3 regions of the Pseudomonas sp. LBUM1649 genome follow, and region 2 is predicted to be linked to each of the others. Evidence: predicted binding sites of a transcription regulator. Region 2 holds the regulator's gene; each other region holds the start of a gene.

Region 1 (4,119 bases), 2.7 Mb from region 2:
AGTCGGAGTTTTTCTACCTCAACCGTTTTGAAAGCATAGAAGAACTGCAAACGGGCCTGGACAAGTACATCCGTTACTACAACCATGACCGAATCAAATCGAAGCTCGGCGGACTGAGCCCTGTGGAATACAGAACACGATCCGCTGGCTAGCGACAAAGACCGTCCAACATTTGGGGGTCAGTTCAACCTTGTAGGAGCAAAGCTTGCTCGCGATGGCGTCCTTTCAGGCGCTATAGGGGTTCAGCCGAGCAACTCACTCATGGCAATAATCTGTTCCGCCACCTGGATCAGCTTCTGCTGGCGGCTCATCGCCTGGCGACGCATCAGGGTGTAGGCCTCTTCTTCGTTGCAGTCCTTCATCTTCATCAGCAGTCCTTTGGCCAATTCGATGCGCTTGCGCTCGGCCAATTGCTGGTCACGGGCGTGCAGTTGGGCGCGCAGGGCCTGGTCGCTTTCGAAGCGCGCCATGGCCACGTCGAGAATCGGTTGCAGGCGCTGTGCGTGAATGCCTTCGACGATGTAGGCACTGACCCCGGACTTGATCGCCTGGCGCATCACATCGGGGTCGTGTTCGTCGGTAAACATCACAATTGGCCGTGGCTGGTCGCGGCTGACCAGTACCACTTGCTCCATGACATCGCGGCTCGGTGACTCGGTATCGATCAGGATCACGTCCGGGCGCACCGTTTCGACGCGCTCGGGCAGGTCGATGGTCAGCCCGGATTCGTCGATGACCTCGAAACCGGCCTCGGTCAGGGCGGCTTTCAAGCGGCCGACTTTTTTCGCGGTGTCGTTGATCAGCAGGATACGCAACATGTCTGCAGTCTCCTGTCAGCGGCTGGCGAGAAGTGGCGAGCTGTCGCTCATGGCGTGCAACTTGAAGCTGCGGGCGTAACCGGCCGGGTCCGAACCGTCCCAGACCTTGCCGTCGATCAACTGGCTGCTGCGCATCTCATTGCCTGGGGCGGCGATACCGACGGCGCCGGCGGCTTCACGGTATAAGTCTAGTTGTTGCACCTGGCGGGCAACGGCGAGGTAATCGGGGTCGTCGCGCAACAGGCCCCAGCGACGGAACTGGGTCATGAACCACATGCCATCGGACAGGTAGGGCAGGTTGACCGCCCCCTCTCCATGGAAGCGCAGCGCGTGCGGGTCTTGCCATTCGTTGCCGAGGCCGTCGGCATAGTCACCCAGCAGCCGCGGTTCGATGCACGGCAGCGGCGCATCGAGGTACTGCGGTGCGCTGAGCAATTGCGCGGTACTGCGGCGATTCTCGGTGCTGTCGTCGATGAAGCGGCTGGCTTCGAGGATCGCCATCACCAGCGCACGGGCGGTGTTGGGGTATTGCTCGACGAAGGCGCGAGTACAGCCGAGGACTTTTTCCGGATGGTCCGGCCAGATGGCCTGGGACGTGGACATGGTAAAGCCGAGGTGCTGCTTCACCGCGCTGTCGGCCCAGGGCTCGCCGACGCAGAAACCGTCGATACGCCCGGCTTGCAGGTGCGCAACCATCTGCGGTGGCGGCACCACCACGCTGTCGACATCGTGCAGCGGATGAATGCCCTGGCTCGCCAGCCAGTAGTACAACCACATGGCATGGGTGCCGGTGGGAAAGGTCTGGGCGAAGGTCAGTTTTGGGCGAGTTTGGTGCACGTGACGGTCCAGTGCTTCAGGACTGGTCACGCCGACGGCCTGCAAGCCGTGGGAGAGATTGATGCTCTGGCCGTTCTGGTTCAGGCTCATGAGCACCGCCATGTCGGTGGGGGCGACACCACCGATGCCCAGATGCACGGCGTAGATCAAGCCGTAGAGGCTGTGGGCGGCGTCGAGTTCGCCGCTGACCAGTTTGTCCCGCAGGTTGGCCCAGGACGACTGGCGCTTGAGGTTCAAGGTCAGCCCGTAGGGCTGGGCGAAGCCCTGGGTCGCGGCCACCACCACCGAAGCGCAGTCGCTCAAGGCCATGAAGCCGAGGTTGATTTCGGTCTTTTCCGGGGCATCGCTGCCATTTACCCAGGCCAAGGGGCCGGTTGAGGGTTCGTTCATCGATTTCGCACCTTCCAAAAAAAACGTCGTCCCGGACCCCGTATGAGCTGGGCCGGCTGACGACGCCATTGTCCTGGCACGCATTCCGCCGTTGGCCTGCGTGCTGATGCCTGTGCTGGTGCAAGGCATATGCCATCGCCCTATGATTTTGTCGCGCGCCTCGCTTGCGACCCCGATGCGCGGGTATAATCGCCGCCTCATTTCGCCGCCAATCGAGTCAACCCCGCCCATGTACACCCTGGCCCGTCAACTGTTGTTCAAACTTTCCCCGGAAACCTCCCACGATCTGTCCCTGGACCTGATCGGCGCGGGCGGGCGTCTGGGGCTCAACGGTTTGCTGTGCAAGTCTCCGGCAAAACTGCCGGTGAATGTCATGGGCCTGGACTTCCCGAACCCGGTGGGCCTGGCCGCCGGCCTGGACAAGAATGGCGCGGCCATCGATGGCTTTGCGCAACTGGGTTTTGGTTTTGTCGAAATCGGCACCATCACCCCGCGTGCGCAACCGGGCAATCCGAAACCCCGGTTGTTCCGGCTGCCGGAGGCCGAGGCGATCATCAACCGCATGGGCTTCAACAACCTTGGCGTCGATCACCTGCTGGCCCGCGTTGCGGCCGCCAAGTACAAGGGCGTGCTGGGCATCAATATCGGCAAGAACTTCGACACCCCGGTCGAGCGCGCGGTGGACGACTACCTGATCTGCCTGGACAAGGTCTACGCCCACGCCAGCTATGTGACGGTCAACGTCAGCTCGCCCAATACCCCGGGCCTGCGCAGCCTGCAATTCGGTGACTCGCTCAAGCAGCTGCTGGCTGACCTCGCCACGCGTCGGGCAGAACTGGCGCTGCGTCACGGCAGGCACGTGCCGCTGGCGATCAAGATCGCGCCGGACATGACCGACGAAGAAACCGCGCAGGTCGCACAGGCGTTGATCGAAACCGGGATGGACGCGGTCATCGCCACCAACACCACCTTGAGTCGCGTGGGTGTTGAAGGCATGGAACATGGTGACGAGGCGGGCGGTCTGTCCGGCGCACCGGTGCGTGACAAGAGCACGCACACCGTGAAGGTGCTGGCTTCGGAACTGGGCGGTCGCTTGCCGATCATCGCGGCGGGCGGCATCACCGAAGGCCGGCACGCGGCGGAGAAAATCAACGCGGGTGCGAGCCTGGTGCAGATCTACTCGGGCTTTATCTACAAGGGCCCGGCCCTGATTCGTGAATCTGTGGATGCCATCGCTGCCCTGCGCTAATACGATGGCGAGGGCTTTTGTGGCGAAGGGATTCATCTGTGGCGAGGGGATTCATCCCCGTTCGGCGGCGAAGCCGTCGCAAAACCTGCTTGCGAGGTTTGACTGAAGAAAGCAGGGGGCCGCTTCGCGACCCAACGGGGATAAATCCCCTCGCCACAAGGTGCCTCAGCGTTAGTGTTTTCAAGGCATAAAAAAGGGCCCCTTCAAAGGAGCCCCTGGGCCGTAGCCCGCCGTCCGGATGGGACGTGCGTGGTTAATTCGCTACATGATCAGATTGTGTGTCGGAGTGTGTGCCCCGTGTTAGCCGACGGCGTGAAGTTCGTTGAGTCTGTGGATTCCCGCAGTGCCGGTCATACCGTCCCAATTGTCGCCGCGTCCTTCGCGCCAGCCGTTAATCCAGGCTTGGCGTACCGACGGTAGAGTAAATGGGCAAAGCTCACGGGATTTGCCACCAACGCCATATTGATATCCGCGCAAAAATGCTCTTTCCAACGGATCACGCTTAAGTCTTCTCATAGGGTGTTGCCCTCACTTGTTGACTGTATTTATCGCGTTGACCTCAATCGAGGTCTGGCAGAAAAACTCTGCCGTTGGGGGCTCGTTGCCGGCGTGACGAGCCAAGGTGTTGGCGTCATTGCGCCGCCAACCTGTATTGAGTTCTAACCAATGCGTCACATCGAGGGAATGATCGTTTTGTCATAAGGACGTAACTGTTAATGTGCTATGGCACTAAGTAACTTGATGTTTTTGGCGTATTTATTGATCAAACCCCGGTATGATCGGCCCTGCGTTGGATGATCAGGTTAATCCTTTGCTGAGAATGCC
Region 2 (4,119 bases):
GATTTCCAGAGCAGGCATCGCGGTGTGAATCCTTTAGCTGAGGTCGCGGTGGCGAACCTGGACATTCTTCAGGGATTGCTGCAGGACCTGGCCAAGACGTTCAGTCAGGTAAACGGAGCGGTGATGGCCGCCGGTACAGCCAATGGCAATGGTGACATAGGCACGGTTGCTGGCGGCAAAGCGTGGCAGCCATTTGAGCAAGTAAGTAGAAATGTCCTGGAACATTTCCTCGACATCAGGTTGTGCCGCCAGGTAATCGGCCACCGGTTGGTCGAGCCCGGACTGCTCGCGCAGTTCCGGCTTCCAGTAAGGATTGGGCAGGCAGCGCACATCGAATACCAGGTCGGCGTCGACCGGCATGCCACGCTTGAACCCGAACGACTCCACGAGGAATGCCGTACCGGGTTCCGGCTGGTTCAGCAGGCGCAGCTTGATGGTATCGCGCAGTTGATACAAATTCAGGCTGGTGGTGTTGAGCTTGAGATCGGCAAGGTCGGCAATCGGGCCGAGCAGGGTGGTCTCGTCGTTGATCGCTTCGGCCAGTGAGCGGTTGGCATTGCTCAGCGGGTGACGCCGACGGGTTTCCGAGAAGCGTTTGAGCAGGGTTTCTTCGTCGGCATCCAGGTACAGGACATCGCACTGGATGTGGCGACTGCGCACGTCTGCCAGCAACTCGGGGAACCGCGACAGGTGACTTGGCAGGTTGCGAGCATCGATGGATACGGCAACCAGCGGTTGTGCCAGCTCGGTATGTATCAGCGCTCGCTCGGCCAGTTCGGGCAGCAACCCGGCAGGCAGGTTATCAATGCAGTAGTAGCCGTTGTCCTCGAGGACGTCGAGGGCGGTACTTTTGCCTGAGCCGGAACGACCGCTGACGATGATCAAGCGCATGATTAATGACCGTTTTGCTCGTCCAGGACAACCTGATACAAGGCTTCATTGCTCGGGGCGCTGCGCAGTTTTTCGCGCACTTCCTTGCGGTCGAGCATGCTGGCGATCTGGCGTAACAGCTCCAGGTGCGCATCGGTAGCGGCTTCCGGGACCAGTAGCACGAACAACAGGTCAACCGGTGCGCCATCGATGGCGTCGAAATCGATGGGGGCGTCCAGATGCATCAAGGCACTGATGGGCGCATCACAGCCCTTGAGACGGCAGTGGGGGATGGCAATGCCGTTACCAAAACCGGTTGAGCCGAGTTTTTCACGGGCGACCAGGCTCTCGAAGACATCCTGCATGGCCAGATCCGGCACTTCGCGATGGATGAGGTTGGCAATTTGCTCGAGGGCTTTCTTTTTACTGCCGCCCGGCACGTTCACCAGGGAACGGCCGGGGGTCAGGATGCTTTCAAGTCGGATCATGGGTTGGGAGTGTTAACGACCCGTAGCGCCCTGGAGGAGGCTCTGGGTCTTTTCCTTATGCTTTTTGAGTTGTTTATCCAGCTTGTCGGTCAGTGCGTCAATTGCCGCGTACATATCGGTATGTTCCGCGTTGGCGACCACTTCATTGCCGGGAATATGCAGCGTGGCTTCGATTTTCTGCTTCAGCTTTTCGACCGTCATCGTGACCTGCACGTTGGTGATCTTGTCGAAATGTCGCTCCAATCGTTCGAGTTTTTCGCCGATGTAGGAGCGAAGAGGTTCGGTCACTTCCAGTTGGTGTCCACTGATGTTGACTTGCATACAGCTTCTCCTTCGTTGCCAGTGCATAAAGCGGCAGATCCAGATGATCTGCCACTGGAACGCTGTGGCGTGGCCCTACATCAACCGCTTGCGTTCGCTCGAAGGCGCGATCCCCAGGGATTCGCGGTACTTGGCGACGGTGCGGCGAGCCACCTGAATGCCTTGTGCCTCCAGTAAACCAGCGATCTTGCTGTCACTCAACGGCTTTTTCTGATTTTCCGCAGCCACCAGTTTTTTGATGATCGCGCGAATCGCCGTGGACGAGCATTCTCCGCCCTCGGAGGTGCTGACGTGGCTGGAGAAAAAGTATTTCAGTTCATAGATGCCCCGAGGGGTATGCATGAATTTCTGCGTGGTCACCCGCGAAATCGTCGACTCGTGCATGCCGACCGCTTCGGCGATGTCATGCAGGACCAATGGTTTCATGGCTTCGTCGCCGTACTCCAGGAAGCCGCGCTGATGCTCGACGATCTGCGTGGCCACTTTCATCAGGGTTTCGTTACGGCTTTGCAGGCTCTTGATGAACCAGCGGGCTTCCTGCAGCTGATTGCGCATGAAGGTATTGTCGGCGCTGGTGTCGGCACGGCGAACGAAGCCTGCATACTGGGCGTTGACCCGCAGGCGAGGCACCGACTCCTGGTTGAGCTCCACCAGCCAGCGTTCGTTGTCCTTGCGCACGATCACGTCGGGAACCACGTATTCGGCTTCGGTCGATTCGATTTGCGAGCCTGGGCGCGGGTTGAGGCTCTGGACCAGTTCGATCACCTGGCGCAGTTCATCTTCCTTGAGCTTCATGCGGCGCATCAGTTGACTGTAGTCGCGGCTGCCGAGCAAGTCGATGTAGTCAGTGACCAGGCGCTTGGCTTCGGCCAGCCAAGGCGTCTTGGCGGGTAGCTGGCGCAATTGCAGCAGCAGGCATTCGCCCAGGTTGCGTGCACCGATGCCGGCGGGTTCGAATTGCTGGATGCGGTGCAGGACGGCTTCGATTTCGTCCAGTTCGATGTCCAGTTCCGGATCGAAGGCTTCGAGGATTTCCTCCAGGGTCTCGTCCAGATAACCCTGGTTGTTGATGCAATCGATCAGGGTCACGGCAATCAAGCGATCGGTGTCGGACATCGGTGCCAGGTTCAATTGCCACAGCAGGTGGCTTTGCAGGCTCTCGCCGGCCGATGTGCGGGTGGTGAAATCCCACTCGTCGTCATCGTTGCTCGGCAGGCTGCTGGCGCTGGTCTGGTAGACGTCTTCCCAGGCGGTGTCGACAGGCAGTTCGTTGGGAATGCGCTCGTTCCAGTCGCCTTCCTCGATGTTATCGACCGTCGGGGCGCTTTCCTGGTAAGAGGGTTCCTGGATCTCGGTGTTGGGTTTGTGTTCGGCGCTGTCGGCCAGAGGGTCGGAATTGTCGAAGTCGTCGCCTTCTTCCTGGCGCTCGAGCATCGGATTTGACTCCAGGGCCTCCTGGATTTCCTGTTGCAGGTCCAGGGTCGACAATTGGAGCAGGCGGATGGCCTGTTGCAGCTGCGGTGTCATCGTCAGCTGCTGGCCCATTCTCAAGACTAGCGATGGTTTCATGGCAGGGGCTTAACACCTTATTCGCCGGCGCACATGCGCCATCCACTACAGGGCGCCGGAGCGCCAAACATAAGCAAATTATATGCCCGAAACCGCGGCGTTTGCCTAGAGCGCTGTAACAATAAAAAAAGGTTGATTTTTTATTGCGGCATGCGCTCGGGCGACCCGCCGGACACCTCGACGCTTACAGACGGAATTCATGCCCCAGATACACTTCCTTCACCAGGTCGTTGGCCAGGATGGTTTCAGCGTCGCCTTCGGCGATCAGTTGGCCATCGTTGACAATGTAGGCGGTTTCACAGATATCCAGGGTTTCACGGACGTTGTGGTCGGTGATCAGCACGCCGATGCCCTTGGCCTTGAGGTGGTGGATGATCTGCTTGATGTCGCCCACCGAAATCGGGTCCACGCCGGCGAAAGGTTCGTCGAGCAGGATGAATTTCGGGTTGGTGGCCAGTGCCCGGGCGATTTCCACGCGGCGGCGTTCGCCGCCGGACAGGCTCATGCCGAGGTTGTCGCGGATGTGGCTGATGTGGAACTCCTGCAGCAGGCTTTCCAGTTCCTTGCGGCGACCGGCCTTGTCGAGTTCCTTGCGGGTCTCGAGGATGGCCATGATGTTGTCGGCCACCGACAGTTTGCGGAAGATCGACGCTTCTTGCGGCAGATAACCGATGCCCGCCTTGGCGCGACCGTGCATCGGCTGGTGGCTGACGTCGAGGTCATCGATCAGCACGCGGCCCTGATCGGCCTGTACCAGGCCGACGATCATGTAGAAGCAGGTGGTCTTGCCGGCGCCGTTGGGGCCAAGCAGGCCGACGATCTGGCCGCTGTCGATGGACAGGCTGACGTCACGCACGACCTGGCGGCTCTT
Region 3 (4,119 bases), 2.7 Mb from region 2:
GGCGGCATGGCTGCGCGCTTGTTGTTCGAGTTGCAGGGCATAAAACACCAGCAGTAGCGTGGTGACGAAGGCGACGGCATTCACCGCCCAGAATTTGTACTTCAGTGAGATGTTGCTAAGCCAGGCACCCATGGAGGTCTTCTCTGATAGCGGAAACAGTTTTGGCAAGGTGCCATTATTGTGCCGCTATTCGTTGGTCGAACGCTTGATGCAGGTCAACATCGCGAGCCTTGCTTGCCCGCCGCCATCGCAGAGCGTAATGCGCTATCCTGCGCGCCCTCAAAAATTTTCTTGCTACAGGATCCGCCCCCATGAAAGCCGCACTCATCGAACTCATCAGTAACATCAGCTCCGGGTGCATGGGCGATGACGAAATCGAGAAAGTCGCTGACGAAGCGGCCCAGGCTTACGCTGATCCAGCGGCTTTCCTGAGCGCCAACCCGGACATCAACTACGACGACAGCTTCCCGATCCCGCTGGGTGAGTGGGTGGTCGTTGGCAGCCTGCCCGAGACAGTGCTGTTCCAGGCCGACACCTATGTGGACCTGTTCGCCCAGATCGTTGCCTCGTTCGGCCCGGGGGTGGCGTTCAATCTCAAGCCCAAGCAACTGGCCAAGACCGAAGCCCTGACCGCGCTGAACCGCATCCAGGTGCAGATGAGCAGCCTGAATAAGGAAAACGGCGGTTACACGCTGATGAACTTCAGCCAGTTGCTGGACGATGAACTGCAAGTGGTACTGGTCTACGGCAATGCTGTTCCGCGGGTACTCGAGCTGTGCGCCAAAGTTGGAATCGCCGCCGCTCCGTCGCTGGAAGCCTTGAAAGTGGCGATCCACGTCTGAACCGGTAAAGCTGTCAAAAAAAAGGAACCCTGGTCAGGGCCGGCTATCCTAAGAGGGCATATCACTCTTAGGGAGCGTCATCATGGGTTCCACGTTCAACAGCCTGGTTGGCCTGATCATTCTTGCCCTGGACATCTGGGCAATCATCAACGTGTTGAAAAGCGGTGCCGAAACCGGGATGAAAATCTTCTGGGTGCTGTTGATCCTGTTGCTGCCGGTTCTGGGCCTGATTATCTGGGCCATTGCCGGTCCCCGGGGGAATGTGCGCATCTGACAGAGGAACACCGTCTGTACGGGGCGTAAGGCGGTCTTTTTGGATGCCTGCTATTGTTGATTCGCCGGAACATTTGCCCAGTGTTCAGGGTCGAGATAGGTGTAAGCCCATCCATGGGTTTTATCGAGGAGGCACCGATGCAAAAGTGGAAAGTCACTTTCGTGGATGATCATGGTGAAGTGATCGACGAAGTCTTCGAGTGCGAGGAGTGCCCGGATCACGAGCAAGCCGCCAGACTGATCAAGGAACGGTTCCTTCCCGTGGCCGCCGAACTGGATCTGAACGATCTGGAGGGGCGCACCACTGACGCAGGCGTCAAAAGCCTGAAAACCCAGAACAGTATTGAAATCCGCAGCATTACCCCCGTCTGAACCTCTTCTTGTCATCGACGACAGCAAAATCAGGCCTTGGCAGCGGCTCTATCTTGGGGCTACTCTGCAATCGAGATCAGCGAATGGATCGCTAAGGTCTGGTCTTGTCAGCTCCATGCTTGTTTCCCATCGGCAAATCGGTTGTCGATTCGTGCGCACCATCGGGTTGCGCACGTAGGGAGTACGGAAAGTCTATCCATCAGTTTGAGGAGGACGTTTCATGAGCACAGCCTATCAAGAAGACATCAGCAGCAGTGTACTGCGCCGCATGAAAGAAGGTGGTTTCGACTTTTCCCGGTTCCATCCCATCGAGTTCTACGCCATTTTCCCGGACGAGGAGCGGGCACGCAGGGCGGCAGGTCATTTCCACCGTGGTGAATCCCTGGATGCGCAAGTCAGTGTGCGCGACGATGGCGCCTGGGCGCTGGAGTTGTGCAAAGTCATGTATGCCACCTATGACGACATTGGCGATTTCGAACAGGGTTTCGAGGCAGTGGTTGAGCCTCTGGGCGGCATCATTGAAGGCTGGGGTGTGAAACAGGAGGTACGAGGGCGACTCGCATAAACTTATGAACAGTGACAACCTGCAATAGCGGCTGACCTTCGGGTTGGCCGTTTTCGTTTTTGCCCAAGCTTTTTTGCCCAGGGAAAATTGAACAGGGCCGATCCCATAGCCAGCAAGCCGGCGCCTACAGTCTATGCTGGTGATGGGCGACAACAACGCCTTGCAATGAAGCGGGGGCAGTCAGGTTGGGGCATTTGCCGCACAGGATTGGTGCGGTACTCGCGTGGTAATTATCCAACTGATTGAAATCTAAGCGTTTCTGCCGATGGCACGGGCTTTGCGAAGGCCTGGATGTCCGGGTGACAAGGAGTACGGCATGATCCGCACCTATTTTGATGAGATGTACGATGCCGGCGGCCAGGTCCGCCCGCATTATCGGGAGTTTGCCCGTTGGCTGGCCGAAACGCCTGACGAGCTTTTGGCACAACGGCGACGCGAGGCCGATCTGTTATTTCATCGCGCCGGGATCACATTCACGCTTTACGGTGATGAGCAGGGGACAGAGCGCCTGATTCCCTTCGACACCATCCCTCGCAGCATCCCCGCCAGTGAATGGCGGGTGGTCGAGCGCGGCTGCATCCAGCGGGTCAAGGCGCTGAACATGTTCCTCGCCGACCTGTACCACGAGCAACGCATCATCAAGGCCGGGATCATTCCGGCCGAGCAGGTGCTGGCCAACGAGCAATACCAGCTGGCAATGCAGGGTCTGGACCTGCACCGTGATATCTATTCGCACATTTCCGGCGTCGACCTGGTGCGCGACGGCGACGGCACGTACTACGTGCTCGAAGACAATCTTCGTACACCGAGCGGCGTCAGCTACATGCTCGAAGACCGCAAGATGATGATGCGACTGTTCCCCGAGCTGTTTGCGGCCCAGCGCATTGCCCCGATCGACCATTATCCGAACCTGTTGCTCGACACCCTGAAAAGCTCAAGCCCGATCGATAACCCGAGCGTCGTGGTGCTGACGCCGGGGCGCTTCAACAGCGCGTTCTTCGAGCATGCGTTCCTGGCGCGGGAAATGGGTGTCGAGCTGGTGGAGGGCGCGGATCTGTTCGTGCGTGACGACAAGGTGTTCATGCGCACGACCGACGGACCGAAAGCCGTCGACGTGATTTACCGCCGTCTCGACGATGCGTTCCTCGACCCGCTGGCGTTCAATCCCGACTCGATGCTTGGCGTGCCGGGGCTGCTGTCGTCCTATCGTTCCGGCAATGTCGTGTTGGCGAACGCCATCGGTACCGGGGTGGCGGACGACAAATCGGTCTATCCGTTCGTCACCGACATGATCCGTTTCTATCTGGACGAAGAACCGATCCTGAAAAACGTACCCACCTGGCAGTGTCGCAATCCTTCTGAACTGTCCCACGTTCTGGCCAATCTTCCAGAGCTGGTGGTCAAGGAAACCCAGGGCTCCGGCGGCTACGGAATGCTGGTGGGGCCCGCGGCGACCGCAGCGGAAATCGAAGCCTTCCGCGCGCGCATCATCGCCAAGCCCCATGCCTACATCGCACAGCCGACGCTGTCGCTGTCGACCTGTCCGACCTTTGTCGAAAGCGGCATCGCGCCACGCCACATCGACCTGCGTCCGTTTGTATTGTCTGGCCGCGAAACCCGGGTCGTACCCGGCGGTTTGACCCGTGTCGCCCTGCGCGAAGGCTCCCTGGTGGTGAACTCCTCCCAGGGCGGTGGAACCAAGGACACCTGGGTGGTCGAGGATTGAAGGAAGCCTGACATGTTAAGTAGAACTGCCTCGGATTTGTATTGGATGTCGCGTTACCTGGAGCGGGCGGAAAACCTCGCACGGATGCTCGACATCAGTTATTCGCTGTCGCTGATGCCGCAGGATGGCCGCGGTAATGGCCTGCACGAATTGGCCATGCCGTTGCTGATTACTGGCACGCTGGACGATTACCTCGAACGCCATGGCGATCTGCATGCCGAACGGCTGCTGCATTTCTTTGCCCTGGACGCGGCCAACCCGGCCAGCATCTACAGCTGCCTAGGCGCCGCACGGGCCAGTGCCCATGCGGTGCGTGGACGCATCACCGCCGACATGTGGGA

The links. The regulator sigma-54, encoded in region 2, starts transcription at its own class of promoters, with help from an activator protein. The targets are predictions, from matches to a motif close to ANTGGCATNNANNTTGCTNT.
Region 1: the regulator sigma-54 is predicted to act here: its motif matches at 2,163-2,182, upstream of ACA058_RS22245 (CmpA/NrtA family ABC transporter substrate-binding protein).
Region 3: the regulator sigma-54 is predicted to act here: its motif matches at 2,317-2,336, upstream of ACA058_RS22560 (circularly permuted type 2 ATP-grasp protein).

What each region holds. Positions count from the first base shown of each region.
Region 1 is NZ_CP166807.1:4,828,170-4,832,288, reverse strand. Features, by position in the region: partial or broken gene ACA058_RS22255 (transposase) at 1-152, shown strand, start outside; gene ACA058_RS22250 (ANTAR domain-containing response regulator) at 243-818, opposite strand; gene ACA058_RS22245 (CmpA/NrtA family ABC transporter substrate-binding protein) at 834-2,045, opposite strand; gene ACA058_RS22240 (quinone-dependent dihydroorotate dehydrogenase) at 2,275-3,294, shown strand; gene rmf (ribosome modulation factor) at 3,595-3,810, opposite strand.
Region 2 is NZ_CP166807.1:889,598-893,716, forward strand. Features, by position in the region: gene ACA058_RS03915 (HPr family phosphocarrier protein) at 1-18, opposite strand, end outside; gene rapZ (RNase adapter RapZ) at 34-891, opposite strand; gene ptsN (PTS IIA-like nitrogen regulatory protein PtsN) at 894-1,358, opposite strand; gene hpf (ribosome hibernation-promoting factor, HPF/YfiA family) at 1,371-1,679, opposite strand; gene ACA058_RS03935 (RNA polymerase factor sigma-54) at 1,755-3,248, opposite strand; gene lptB (LPS export ABC transporter ATP-binding protein) at 3,433-4,119, opposite strand, start outside.
Region 3 is NZ_CP166807.1:4,893,606-4,897,724, reverse strand. Features, by position in the region: gene ACA058_RS22585 (methyl-accepting chemotaxis protein) at 1-132, opposite strand, end outside; gene ACA058_RS22580 (hypothetical protein) at 312-842, shown strand; gene ACA058_RS22575 (PLDc N-terminal domain-containing protein) at 925-1,116, shown strand; gene ACA058_RS22570 (hypothetical protein) at 1,254-1,487, shown strand; gene ACA058_RS22565 (ribonuclease E inhibitor RraB) at 1,708-2,052, shown strand; gene ACA058_RS22560 (circularly permuted type 2 ATP-grasp protein) at 2,369-3,778, shown strand; gene ACA058_RS22555 (alpha-E domain-containing protein) at 3,791-4,119, shown strand, end outside.